Methylorubrum extorquens: one gene and its partner. The protein of the gene in region 1 interacts with the protein of each later gene in a pairwise test. Links are inferred from orthologs where the notes say so. Each region holds a gene or a part of one and is shown in the gene's direction. Other genes may lie near its edges.

Region 1 (7,539 bases):
CTGCGTCCTCGGCCAGCGCATCGACCAGGGGCGCGTGCCCGACCTGATGCGGCTCCTCGACCGGGCCCGCATCGACATCGCCCGCGCCACCCGTGTGGCCAAGCGGCGCTACCGCCGTCTGCGCCCCTTCGTCGGCAACGATCTGCCGATTTGCGTCGCCCGCACGGCCGAGCTCGCCGACAGCTTCAGCTATCCCTCCGGCCATTCCGGCCAGGGCTGGGCCTACGGGATGATCATGGCGAACCTGATGCCGGAGAAGGCGACGCAGTTCCTAGTGCGGAGCCGGCTCTACGGCGAGAGCCGCGTGGTGTGCGGCGTCCACTGGCTCAGCGATGTCGAGGCCGCCCGCACCGGCGCCTCGGCGCTGGTCGCCGTGCTGCTCGCCGATCCCGAGTTCCGCACCGATCTGGAGCGCGCCCGGGCCGACCTCAAACGCGCGCTGAGCGGGGAGGGGGCAAAGCCTGACCCCACGCTATGTGCCCGCGAGGATGCGGCGGCGCGCCAGCCCTTGCTTTGAAGAAGCCGGGATAGGCCTGGACCCACCGCCTCACCGCTTCCAGACGCCGAGCCGCTCGGTGCGGGCGTGATCCTCGGCCGCCGCGAGATCCGGCGTCGCCTCGGATGAGGCGCGACCGCCGCCGTTGAACAGCACCACCTCGGAGAGGTCGCGGCCCTCCACGGTGCAGATATGCGCGCTGCTGCCGGGCGCGGGCTGGCAGGTCACCGAGCGCTTGCGGAGATACTTATTTAGCTCGTCGGACTGGCCGCCGCGGACCCACTCGACGCCGAACAGGCGCACGACCTTGCCGCCGACGCGCAGCGTCGCCGTGTCGATCACCTCCGGCACGCCGACGATGGCGTTGGCGCCCTTGCGCGGCGCCTCCGGCTCGGGCGGACGCTCGGCCGTGGTCCCCGGCGCGTCCGCGGGTGGTGCATCGGGGGCCGGCTCCTCCGCCGCCGGGACGCGCTCCGAGGCCGGCGGCGATCCGGTGGGCGTCGTCTGCGGGGCCGGGGTTTCGGCGATCTGCTGGACGGGGCGATCGGCTTCCTCTGTATCACGTCCGCTCAGGGAGAGCGCCGCGACGAGGCCTGCGCCCGCCAAGGCGCCGAACGCCATCAGCAGAACCGGCCGGCGGCTACCCGCAGCGAAGGCATCCTCCGCGAGGTCGCGCATCCGGTTCGCCGTCTGGCGGGGCTGAATCCCGCCGGCCACGCGCCGCCAGCCGTCTCCGACGCGGGCGCGCGCACCGGCAAGGCGCTCCGCCGCGTTCGGCGAGGACGCGGCCGGATCGAGGGAGGCGCCGACCGGTGCGGGCCGCGGGCGGGCCTTCAGTCGCTCGGCGAGGCGGCTGCGCCAGCCTTCGACGGTCTCGCTCGCGGCGCTCGCGAGCGCCCGGCTGCGCTCGGCGGAGCTGTTCGCCAGGGAGCGCGCCAGCGCCGACTGCGTCTCCACGAAGCGGGCGCCCGCGGCCCGCACGTCGGCGATGGTGTCGCGGGCGGGTTCTGGCTCCGGTTCGGGGGCAGGGGGGAGAAACAGCGGTGCGTGCTGCTCCCGAAGTTCCTCGACGAGGTCGTGAAGGGTCAGCGGCACGCCGGCACCCGCCTCGCCCCGCAGGCGCACTGTGCCGGTGCGATCGACGATCCGGTAGCCGGGCACCCCGTCGGCGGGCAAGACGAAGCCTTCGGCGATCAGGGCCAGCGTCCGGCGTGCCACCGGTCGCGCGCCGCGCCGGTCGAGCTCGGCCAGGATCAGCGCGCGGATCCGGCGGTCGTCCTCGGAGACCGGCGCCTCCGGCGGGGCCGCCGTCTCGTCCTTGCTCCGGCCTGCGGCCTTTGCCGATCCCTTCACGCGTGCGATGCCCTGTTCTCGTTCGTCGCCGGGGCGCCCCTCACGGCGGCGCCCGTCGGCTGCTTCTACAACATGGACCGGCCGGAGTATCCGGTCGATGCGGCGGCTGATCCCGCAGGATGACCGCCCAAGGCGAGCATCCTGATTTCCCGTCCGGCCTCAACCGCCTGCGCCCGCCTCCGCAGGCTTATGCTTCCCGCTCGCTCGATGCTTTCCGAGGCTCACGCCCCAAAGAGCACGCTCTTCGCGCCGGCAAGCCGCTTCCGGCGATGGATTCCGATCGTCAGGCCCCCGCCCGGCTCAGGACGCGGCTCGACTCCGACACGATGACCGGTGCGCCTCCGGCAAAGCTCACCGTCAGCGTGAGTTCGGCCACCCCCTGCGAACGCGCGCCGCGGGCCGGGCTGACCGCCGTGAAATCGTGGACGATGCGCACGAGGCAGGTGGCGCTGGGTCCGTCGCAGGCGATCCGCGGCTCCCCGTGCGGCTCGTAGCGCCGCTCGGGCCAGCGCCGCGCGAAGCGCCGCTTCTCAGGCAGGAGCGCGTTGGTGGTCATGACACGGCCGTGGAAGCGCACCGAGCTGCCGTAGAAGCGGGGCGCGGCGGACAGCATCGCGCCGTTGGGCGCCGACACGCTGTCGAGATAGCCGAAACTCAGGCGACGCGCCGCCACGGCCCAATCGGAGAAGCGCGGATCCGGCTCGGCGCGGGCCAGGTTCGCGGCGGGCGGCGGGGCAGGGCGGTGCATCCGGGCGCTGTGGGCGTGCCCCTCGTCGCGTGCGCGCTCGCGGATCGCGGCTCGGCGGGCGCGGCGCATCTCGGCGGCGCGGGTGCGGTCCTGGCGGTGCATCTCCCGCTGGGCGGGGGCGGCGGCCCGGCGCGAACGGGTCCCGGATTCCGGTTCGGCCTCGAAACGGGGGGCGGATTTGGCCGCCGGCTTCGTCCGCTCGCCGCCGGCAGGGGCGGCGTCGGATTTGGCGGGTGGGTCGATCCAGTTCGATCCCTGCTGGGCCAGGGCGCCTCCCGTCGCGCAGGCCGAGGAGAGGAGAAGGGTCAGAAACAGGACGGGGCGCATGACGGGACCGATCGGGCGAGCAGGCCTGAAGGTGCCTCGCGGAAGGCCGGGTCACCGGCGGCGCTCACCTCGGAAGGGTGACGGCGGCCGGCACTCCGCGGAAGGCGGTCGGTGAGAGGGAACGCGTGACGGCACCGCTACGGTTCCACGCCTTTCCGCCACCGGCTGAGTGCCTACACCGAGTCGGGCGCCCGTGCGACCGGTGCCTTCACCGGAAGGCCTGTTACCCCCGCTGTCCAAGCTTCCCTGGTCACGGCCCCTGGTGCCGGGCCAGCGCCAAGTGCCCTCGTACGCGCCCTTTCTCCGGGCCCTTGCCATCGCGCGGGAAGTGCCCACCTTGAGCATGGCGATCCCGGCTCGTCCTGCGCGCGAATGCAGCAGGCCGAGCGCGCTTGGTGCCAAGCATCGGGCGGGGCCGCCGAGGACGGGTCCGGGCCCCTCCGACGGTCGAGGCGTCGACCGTGATGTCGGATTTTTCACCGCTGGCGCGAACGCGGCGCGTGAAGCGTGCGAGGATATTCCTGTGCCGGCCATGTTGGTTTTCCTGTTCCGGCCCCATGCGAGCGGAGCGGCGGCTTGAGCGCGACCTCGGAGACCGGGAAGCGCCGCGCGCTTCTTCTCGTGAACGCCAAGGCTCGCAGCGGGTCCGCGTCGCTGGATGCGATCCGCACGATCCTGCGCGAGGGGGGGCTCGACCTCGTCGAGCCGGAGGACAGCGCCGATTGCAAGGAGGTGATCGGGCGGCATGCGTCCTCCGTCGATCTGGTGATCCTCGGGGGCGGCGACGGCACCATGAACGCGGCCGCACCCGCCCTGGTCGAGACGGGGCTGCCCTTCGGCATCCTGCCGCTCGGCACCGCCAACGATCTCGCCCGCTCCCTTGGCCTGCCCCTCGAGCCGGAGCCGGCCGCCCGCTTGATCCCCACGGCGCCGGAGAAGGCGATCGACCTCGGTTGGGTCAACGGGCACCTTTATTTCAACGTGGCGAGCGTCGGCTTTTCCGCAGATCTCGCCAGCGAGCTGACGGCGGAGGCCAAGAAGACCTGGGGCACGGTGGGCTATGCCATCGCCGCCTTCCGGCTTCTGCGCCGCGCCCGTCCCTTCACCGTGACGATCGAGCATGACGGCCGCACCGAGAAGGTCACGACCATCCAGGCTTCGGTCGGCAACGGGCGCCATTACGGCGGTGGCATGACCGTGCAGGAGGACGCCACCGTCGATGACGGACGGCTCGATTTCTACAGCCTGGAGGTCGCCCATTGGTGGCGGCTGATCGCGCTGCTGCCGGCCCTGCGCCGCGGGACCCACGGCAAGGCAGCGGATGTGCGTGCGTTCGAGACCACGGAGCTGATGCTGAAGACCCGCAAGCCGCGGGCGGTCAACACCGACGGTGAGTTGACGACCTGGACGCCGGCCCATTTCAAGGTGATGCCGAAGGCGGTGCGCGTTCTCGCGCCGCCGGACGCCGCGCCCGTCGCCACGAGCCGGTTCCCTCTTCCCTTCTGAACCCTCGGATCCGCCCGTGGACAGCCTGCTTCACCTCGCCGCCGACCCCACCGCCTGGGCGGCGCTGGCGACCCTCGTGGTGATGGAGGTCGTCCTCGGCATCGACAACCTGATCTTCATTTCGATCGTCACGAACAAGCTGCCCGAGGCCGAGCGGAGCCGGGCGCGGCGCCTGGGCATCGGCCTCGCCCTGATCCTGCGGCTGGCGCTGCTCGGCACGGTGGCCTGGATCGTCCACCTGACCGAGCCGGTCTTCGCGGTGCTGGGCAAGAGTTTCTCCTGGCGCGATCTCATCCTCATTGCGGGCGGCCTGTTCCTGCTGTGGAAGGCGACCAAGGAGATTCACCACAGCGTCGATCCGAGCCCGGAGGAGAAGCCCGGCAGCCGGGCAGCGCTCACCTTCGGCTCGGCCATCGGCCAGATTCTGGTGCTCGACCTCGTCTTCTCGATCGATTCGATCATCACCGCCGTCGGCATGACCGAGCACGTGCCGATCATGGTCATCGCCGTCGTCGCCGCCGTGACCGTGATGCTGATCGCCGCCGACCCGCTGTCGCGCTTCATCGCCGCCAACCCCACCGTGGTGATGCTGGCGCTCGGCTTCCTCATCATGATCGGCATGACGCTGCTCGCCGAAGGTTTCGGGGCGCATGTGCCGAAGGGCTACATCTACACCGCCATGGCGTTCTCGGCCGGTGTGGAGGGCCTCAACATGGTGGCCCGCCGCCGCAGGCGGGCGAAGACGCCAATGGGTGGCGCCTGAAGCCCGGCAGTTTTCCCGTGAAAACTGCCAGGAGATGCTGGGACGTCATACGGCCTCCGCTCCCGAGGCCGTGCCCGCTCGGATGGCGAGTTTCTCGGGGGGATGCGATCGATCCGAGAGAACTGGTCAACGGACGGTAAGGCATGAAAGCCGATCCCCGGCTGACCCGGCCCATGGGGTAAGGATCCGTTCACGCCGAAACGCTCATTTCGGCAGCATGACCTGAACCCAGGCGACTGCCCTCATGCGCTTCCTCCTCGCACCGGCCCTGCTCGCAGCCGCGTGCGGATCCTCCGTTGCGGCGGCGCCCTCGCCGTTTCGCGCGGCCCTCGCGGCGGCCGGCGGCTGCGGCGTGCACCGCGCCCTCGCGGAGGAGAGGCTCGGCCGGCTCGGTGCCGCCACGGCCCATGCCGTGCCGCAGGGTGAGGCCGACCTGTTCGGCAAGCCGGCCGGACAGTGGACCGAGGACGAGATTCGCGACGCCGTTTCCACCTTCGCGGCCTGCGAGACCCAGTCGGGGTTGGCCCGCACCGGAATGAGCGAGCGCCTCGCCCGCGACCTGCGCGGCCTGGAGACGGCCCTGCGCCGCGCCATCGTCGTTGGACATACCCGCGCGCCCGTCGAGGCGAGCGAGGAAGGGGCACCGCACGGGGTCGGGGGGGCTTCGAGTGGGACCTCCCGGCTTCGGCAGGGCTCGGCCTTCATCCCCGCCCTACGGAGCGGCGTAGCGCAGGTGGAAGTGCCACGCGCGCTTGCCGCGATGCCCGCCGCCTCCCCCGATGCGCGGGATGATGCACCACCCGTTCGAGCTTGGCAGGCGCAGCCCTCGGCCGCCGACGCGGCGGGCGAGCCGCCCCGCCTCGCCACGGCGTCGGTCGCCGCGCACCGGCCGCCGACGGAGCGGACCCAGTGCCCGGTCAGCCTCGGCACCTTCGATCTGCTCCAGGCCGAGATGCGTCTGGCCGAGGCCGAGGGCCTGCTCGGTTGCCGCGGCACCCTCGACGCCACCGCGACCCTACCCGGGCTCGGTACCTTCGAGACCTATCTCTGGTCGGACCGCGGCAGCGGCGGAACCGTCACACTGATCTTTCAGAATAAGCGCCTGCGCTCGAAGGCGCAGCGTGGCCTCGGCGCGGAAGCCGGGCGCGGCTGAGCGCGGAGCCGCTCTTCGAAACTTCAGCTGATCCTGAGGTGCCGCGGAGCGGCCGCGAAGGAGGCCTCCGCTCCAGAGCCTCACGATGAGGGGGGTGAACCGGATAGGCGGCTTTCCCCGCGCTGCCTGAGCAGGGGGCAGACCCCCTCACATTTCGAGAAGCCGGGCAGGCCGTGCCGCAGGCAGCAGAGCCGGCGGCGTGGCGCCTCAAGGCCCGCCAGCGCATCGGCACGCATCAGGGTGAGCGCCCCGCAGGCTTCGCGCGGCCAGCGCAGGGATTGTCGCGCCTCGGTCACCTCGCCGGTCCGCTCCGGATTCTCCCGCGCGATCGTCTTGAGCGTCCAGAACAGATGCCCCCCGGCATTCTCCCACAGCAGCCGCGTCGAGAGCCCCGTCTCGGCTCGCAGCGCCTGGATCACGGGTGCGAGGCACTCGGCGAGCAGCCGATCGACTTGAACGGGAAGCGAGGCGGGCCGCGCCCGTTCCGAAGCGAGATGGACCGTCGCTGGCAGCCCGGTCTCCGGCGCGAGACTAACCGCGTCGAGGGGGAGCACCATGCCGAGCCGCGCGCCCGCCGCCAGCGTCGGCGCGACCAGCGCCGCGAACAGGTAGGCGCTCCACAGCGAGGCCACCGCCCTGCGCTCGCCCCCGGACTGGACATCCGCGAAGCGGGCGACCCCGTCGCCGATCGCATCGCTGCGCGCGAGTTCCGACAGCGCACAGGCCCGAGGGGCAGGATCGCGTCGCAGCCGACCGGCGAAGGGGGCGAAGGCCCCGCTCAGGGCGCCGTCGAGGGATGTCTGGACGATGAGGGTCAGGGCGGGATCTGCCTCACCAGCGGTAGATCAGGCTCGCGAAGAACTTCCGGGGCTGGCCGCGGTGGCAGAGCCCCGCCTGGCAAGTGAAATAGCGGTGGTCGAACGCGTTGTTCACGTTGACCTGAAGTCGCAGGCGCTTCAGCCGCGGATTGGCCTTGACGAAGTCGGAGGCTGCGACCGCATCGAGCAGGGTGACGGTTGAGCGGCGGAAGCTGCCCAGCACCTCGTTGGTCGGGCTGGCGATCAGGACGTGGGCGACCGGGCCCGTGGCGAAGCGGGTCTCGAGCGGGTTGTCGAGCGAGAGCGTGTCGAGGGCGTTGGTGATGCGGCCGGCGGTCTGGAGATCTGGGTTGATCGTGTCGGTCCGGGTGTCTC
Region 2 (5,287 bases), 3.2 Mb from region 1 along the record:
CCAAGGCCGAAGCCTTGCTCGCGGGCGAAGCGCCCGAGCGGCTGCGCGCGCTCCTGCCGGCGCTCGAAGCCCTCCCGGAATGGAACGCAGCGACGACCGAGGCTGCGGTGCGCCAGTTCGCGGACGGTCAGGGAGTCAAGCTCGGCCAAGTCGCCCAGCCCCTGCGGGCGGCGCTGACGGGGCGCGCTACCTCGCCGCCGGTCTTCGACGTCCTGGCCGTGCTCGGCCGGGACGAGGCACTCGCCCGCCTCCGGGATCGCTTGCCGGCCTAAAGGCCGGCCACGCGACGGATCAACGCATAAGCCCTCTCGACGCATCGGCCGAGCCGATGCGTCGAGTCGCGATATCCGCACCTCTGGGCTTCGTGGCGCCATGAATGACAATCCGGCGCAAATGACAGCCCCAACTTTTGCCGGCGGCACATCGTCCGGTCGAGGGCCGGAAGATCCTGCTCGGACGCGTATTTCGGCGTCATCTTCGCTCTGACAGAGCGCTCTGAGTGACCAAGAGTTGCGCGCGGGAACCGGTCGGATGAGATTTCATCCCTCTCGTGCAGTAACAGATGCGGCCTGTTTTTCGCATATGCGAAGAGGCCGGGAGCGGCCCACCGTTGCTGGGCGCCGACCGATCCGCTAACCCGGTGCCTCAGTGAGCGGGTGCAGTGCTCTGCTGCGGCGCCACAACGGAGCGGGCGGCATTGGCCTCCGGTCCCGTGCTGTTCCCGTCGCAAGAAAGGGTCCGCGATCCCATGAGCGCTTCCGCCAGCACCATCATCGTGGGCGACAAGAACGTCGAATTGCCCATCAAGACCGGAACGATCGGTCCCGACGTCGTCGATATCGGCAAGCTCTACGCCCAGACCGGCAAGTTCACCTTCGATCCGGGCTTCACCTCGACCGCCTCCTGCGAATCGAAGATCACCTACATCGACGGCGACGAGGGCGTGCTGCTCTATCGCGGCTACCCGATCGAACAGCTCGCCGAGAACGGCGACTTCCTCGAAACCGCCTACCTGATGCTGTTCGGCGAGCTACCCAGCTCGGCCCAGAAGGCGGATTTCGACTACCGGGTCACGCGCCATACCATGGTGCACGACCAGATGAACCGCTTCTTCCAGGGCTTCCGCCGCGACGCCCACCCGATGGCGGTGATGGTGGCCTGCGTCGGCGCACTCTCGGCCTTCTACCACGACTCGACCGACATCTCGGACGAGTCCCAGCGGATGATCGCCTCGCTGCGCATGATCGCGAAGATGCCGACGCTGGCGGCGATGGCCTACAAGTACACGATCGGCCAACCTTTCGTGTATCCGAAGAACGACCTCGATTACACCTCGAACTTCCTGCGGATGTGCTTCGCGGTTCCGTGCGAGGAATACGTCGTCAACCCGATCTACGCCCGCGCGCTCGACAAGATCTTCATCCTTCACGCCGACCACGAACAGAATGCCTCGACCTCGACGGTGCGTCTCGCCGGCTCCTCGGGCGCGAACCCGTTCGCCTGCATCGCGGCCGGCATCGCCTGCCTGTGGGGCCCGGCCCATGGCGGCGCCAACGAGGCGGCGCTCAAGATGCTCATGGAAATCGGGCATCCCGAGAACGTGCAGAAATACGTCGCTAAGGCGAAGGACAAGAACGATCCCTTCCGCCTGATGGGCTTCGGCCACCGGGTCTACAAGAACTACGACCCGCGCGCGCGCATCATGCAGAAGACGACCCACGAGGTCCTGAACGAACTCGGGATCAAGGACGACCTGTTGGAGGTCGCCGTCCAGCTCGAGAAGATCGCTCTCGAGGATGAGTACTTCATCGAGAAGAAGCTCTACCCGAACATCGACTTCTACTCGGGCATCACCCTCAAGGCGCTCGGCTTCCCGACCTCGATGTTCACGGTGCTGTTCGCGCTCGCCCGCACCGTCGGCTGGATCGCGCAGTGGGCCGAGATGATCGAGGACCCGTCGCAGAAGATCGGCCGCCCGCGCCAGCTCTACATCGGCCCGGATCGCCGCGACTACACGCCGATCGGCCAGCGGAGCTGAGCTGAAGAGCGCCTCCGGACCCCGCGGTCCGGAGGCGCTCGATGTCAAAGCTTAAGATCGCGCTTGAGGCGCATGACCACGCGATCCAGCGCGCCGAGGAAGGCCGAGCGATCCTTCGGGGAGAATGGCCTTGGACCGCCAGTGATCGCGCCGGCTTCGCGCAGGTCCTGCATCAGGTTGCGGGTGGCGAGCGCGAGACCAACCGATGATTCCGTGAACGCCTTGCCATTCGGCGCGAGCGCGACCGCGCCGGCCTTCACGCAGCGGCTCGCCAGCGGCACGTCCGCCGTGATCACGACGGAGCCGGGGCCCACGCGCTCGGCGATCCAGTCGTCCGCCGCATCGAACTTGTCTCCGACGACGATGCGTTCGATCCAGGGCTCGCGCGGCAGGTTCAGGAAGCTGTTCGAGACGACGAACACGTGCAGGCCGTAGCGCCCGGCAACGCGGTACACCTCATCCTTCACCGGGCAGGCGTCGGCATCGACGTAGATCGCGATCCTCGGGGGTGCTTCCGTGCTCATGCCGCCCGCCGCGCCTCCAGCACGATCCGGGCCGCCGCCCGGCTCGGTTCCTCGTCGCCGGGCAGCCGCATCCGGCCGTCGATGCGGGCCAGCGCGTCGAGTTGCACCCGCCGGGCAGGGCCGCCTGCGAGAAGCGGGGCCAGCGTCTCGGCGAGCCGCTGCGGCGTGCAATCGGCCTGCACGAATTCCGGCATGGCGTTCTCGGACAGGATTAGATTCGGGAGCACGATCGTCGGCACCTGGATCAGGCGCCGAGCGATGACTTCCTCGACCCGCGACACCTTGTAGGCCACCACCATCGGCACGCCGGCGAGCGCGAGTTCAAGGGTCACGGTGCCGGAGGCCGCGAGCGCGGCCCGCGCCCGGCGGAAGGTGGCGTACTTGCCGGCCTCTCCGTGGACGATCCGCGGATGCCGCTCCCACGCGGCGGCGAGCCGCTCGATCAGGGCGCGGTGACGGCTCACCGCCGGCAGCTCGATCTCGAAGGGACCAACCCGTCGGCTGAGTTCGGCCGTCGCCTGTCCGAAGACCGGCATCAGCCGCTCGATCTCCGAGCGGCGCGAGCCCGGCAGGACGGCGAGGACCGGCGGGCGGCCTTCGCGGATCGCTGCCTCGTCGGGGGAGGGACGCAGCTCGGCCAGACGCTCGATCAACGGGTGGCCGACATAGGAGCAGGGCGGCCCGCCGAGGCGGCGATGCGCGTCCGGCTCGAAGGGGAGGAGGGCAAGCACGTGGTCGATGAAGGGCACCATGCCCTTAGCCCGCCAGGGCCGCCACGCCCAGACGCTCGGCGAAACGTAATCGACGATCGGCAGATCCGGCAGGCGCTTGCGCACACGGGTCGCCACCGCATGGGTGAAGCCGGGGCTGTCGATGATGACGAGCACGTCGGGCCGGCCCGCCACGACGTCGTCCACAGTCTCGCGGATACGCCGCAGCAGGGTGCGGGCGCGGGCGACCACGGGAAGGTAGCCCATCACCGCCACGTCATCGATGGGGAAGAGTGAGGGTAAGCCCTCCGCCTCCATCGCCTCGCCGCCGACGCCGCCGAGCGTGAGGGGCGCGGGCGCGAGCGCCCGCAGCGCCCGGATCAGCTTGGCGCCGAGCTGGTCGCCGGAATCCTCACCCGCGACGAGCCAGATCCGCCGATGCGTCATGGGGTGACCTCCACGCCGATCAGGAACAGACCCGCCGCATCCGCCGCCGCAACCGTCGCCTCGCAATCGATCACCAGGGTATGGCCGGCGCCGATAGCGATGCCGGCACATCCCGCTTCCGCCGCGCGGCGCACGGTGCGCGGGCCGATCGCCGGCAGGTCGATGCGCAGATCCTGGCCGAGTTTCGGCAGTTTGACGAGCACGGTCCCCTTCGCGGGCGTACCGCGACCGAAGGGCTTGCGGTTGAGGGCGCGGGCGCGGGCGAGCATGCGGTCGGTGCCCTCGGGGCCTTCGACGGCGATGACGCGCTCACCCGCCACCACGGCCGCCTGCCCCACATCGAAGGGGCTCAGGGCACCGAGCATGGCGCGGCCCGTGGCGATCGAGAGGGTCGCGTTGGAATCGGGCTCCGCCCGGCCGAGCCGACCGAGCCGGCCGAGCAGATCGGGCGCGACCTCGTGGACGCCGAGCACCCGGTGCCCGTTCTCTTCGAGGAGCAAGAGCACGGCCCGCAGCAGCCGGTCATCACCACCAGCAAGACTCTTGAGAATATCGCGGTTGCGCACCGCGTGGGCCGCGTTGAGCAGCGCAGCCGGACTCGGGCGGGCGACGCCGCCGGCCGGTACGACCGCGGCAGGCGCCCACTCCTTGAGGATGCGCAGGGTGCCGGGGATGTCGAGGAGATCGACCACCGCATCGGCGCGCCGCCGCATCGCCCGCTCGGTGAAGCCGCGCACGGCGAGCACGCGGAACGGCCGGCGGGCCCGCTCGAGGGAGGCGGCGACCAGTTCCGGCAAGCGGCCCGCGCCGGCCACCAGGGCGAGGGGCCGGGCGGGATCGACCATTCTTAAGGCCCTCAGGCCGCTGCGGAAACGGGACGGGGCGTACAGATCGAGCGCTTGCCGCCCGCGCGAATAAAGGCGAGGATCTCGTGGATCGCCGGATGGGTGTCGAACTCGGCGGCCACGTCCTCGACGCGCTCCATCAGCGTGCCCTCCTGGGCGAAGAGCAGACGGTAAGCCCGGCGCAGGATGTGAATGTCCTCGCGTGAAAAACCGCGGCGCTGGAGTCCGATGATGTTGAGCCCGGAGAGGTAGGCGCGGTTGCCGAGCACCATGCCGTAGGGGATGCAGTCGTTCTCAAGCCCCGACAGGCCGCCGACGAAGGCGTGGTCGCCGACGCGGGCGAACTGGATCACCGCCGCGCCGCCGCCGAGGATGGCGTAGTTGCCCACCGTGCAATGCCCGGCGAGCATCACGTTGTTGGAGAAGATGACGTGGTCGCCCACCCGGCAATCGTGCCCGACATGGCTGTTGGCGAGGAACGCGCAGCCGTTGCCGACCACCGTCTCAAGCCCTCCGCCGGCGGTGCCGGGATTCATCGTCACGCCTTCGCGGATCAGGCAATCGGAGCCGACCGCGAGTGTCGAGGGCTCGCCGCGGAACTTCAGATCCTGCGGCGGATGGCCGATCGAGGCGAAGGGATAGATCCGGGTGCGCGCGCCCACCGTCGTCCGTCCGGCGACCACGACGTGGCTGACGAGCTCGCAGCCGTCGCCGAGCACGACG

The links. Proteins that work in one complex are often made in the same cells at the same time.
Region 2: the proteins of J2W78_RS20065 (region 1) and gltA interact in binary tests that used the Escherichia coli proteins (3 or more experiments, as listed by UniProt). The link is inferred for Methylorubrum extorquens from one-to-one orthologs.

Annotation. Positions count from the first base shown.
Region 1 is NZ_JALJXF010000001.1:4,290,174-4,297,712, reverse strand. Bases 2,715-5,465 are described here. They hold J2W78_RS20065 (lipid kinase), read left to right. Parts: upstream 2,715-3,500; coding sequence 3,501-4,430; downstream 4,431-5,465. Other genes in these bases: J2W78_RS20055 (hypothetical protein), read left to right, coding at 5,438-5,465; J2W78_RS20060 (TerC family protein), read left to right, coding at 4,447-5,193; J2W78_RS20070 (hypothetical protein), read right to left, coding at 2,715-2,924. Outside these bases: J2W78_RS20080 (acid phosphatase), read left to right, coding at 1-517; J2W78_RS20075 (thermonuclease family protein), read right to left, coding at 548-1,849; more of J2W78_RS20070, read right to left, coding at 2,133-2,714; more of J2W78_RS20055, read left to right, coding at 5,466-6,346; siderophore-iron reductase FhuF, read right to left, coding at 6,427-6,978; J2W78_RS20045 (hypothetical protein), read right to left, coding at 7,178-7,539. UniProt on the Escherichia coli protein: In vitro phosphorylates phosphatidylglycerol but not diacylglycerol; the in vivo substrate is unknown.
Region 2 is NZ_JALJXF010000001.1:1,078,765-1,084,051, forward strand. What follows is about bases 1-2,893. They hold gltA (citrate synthase), read left to right. Parts: upstream 1-748; coding sequence 749-2,038; downstream 2,039-2,893. Other genes in these bases: gltX (glutamate--tRNA ligase), read left to right, coding at 1-272; J2W78_RS05375 (YaiI/YqxD family protein), read right to left, coding at 2,083-2,562; lpxB (lipid-A-disaccharide synthase), read right to left, coding at 2,559-2,893. In the rest of the region: more of lpxB, read right to left, coding at 2,894-3,719; J2W78_RS05385 (LpxI family protein), read right to left, coding at 3,716-4,564; lpxA (acyl-ACP--UDP-N-acetylglucosamine O-acyltransferase), read right to left, coding at 4,576-5,287.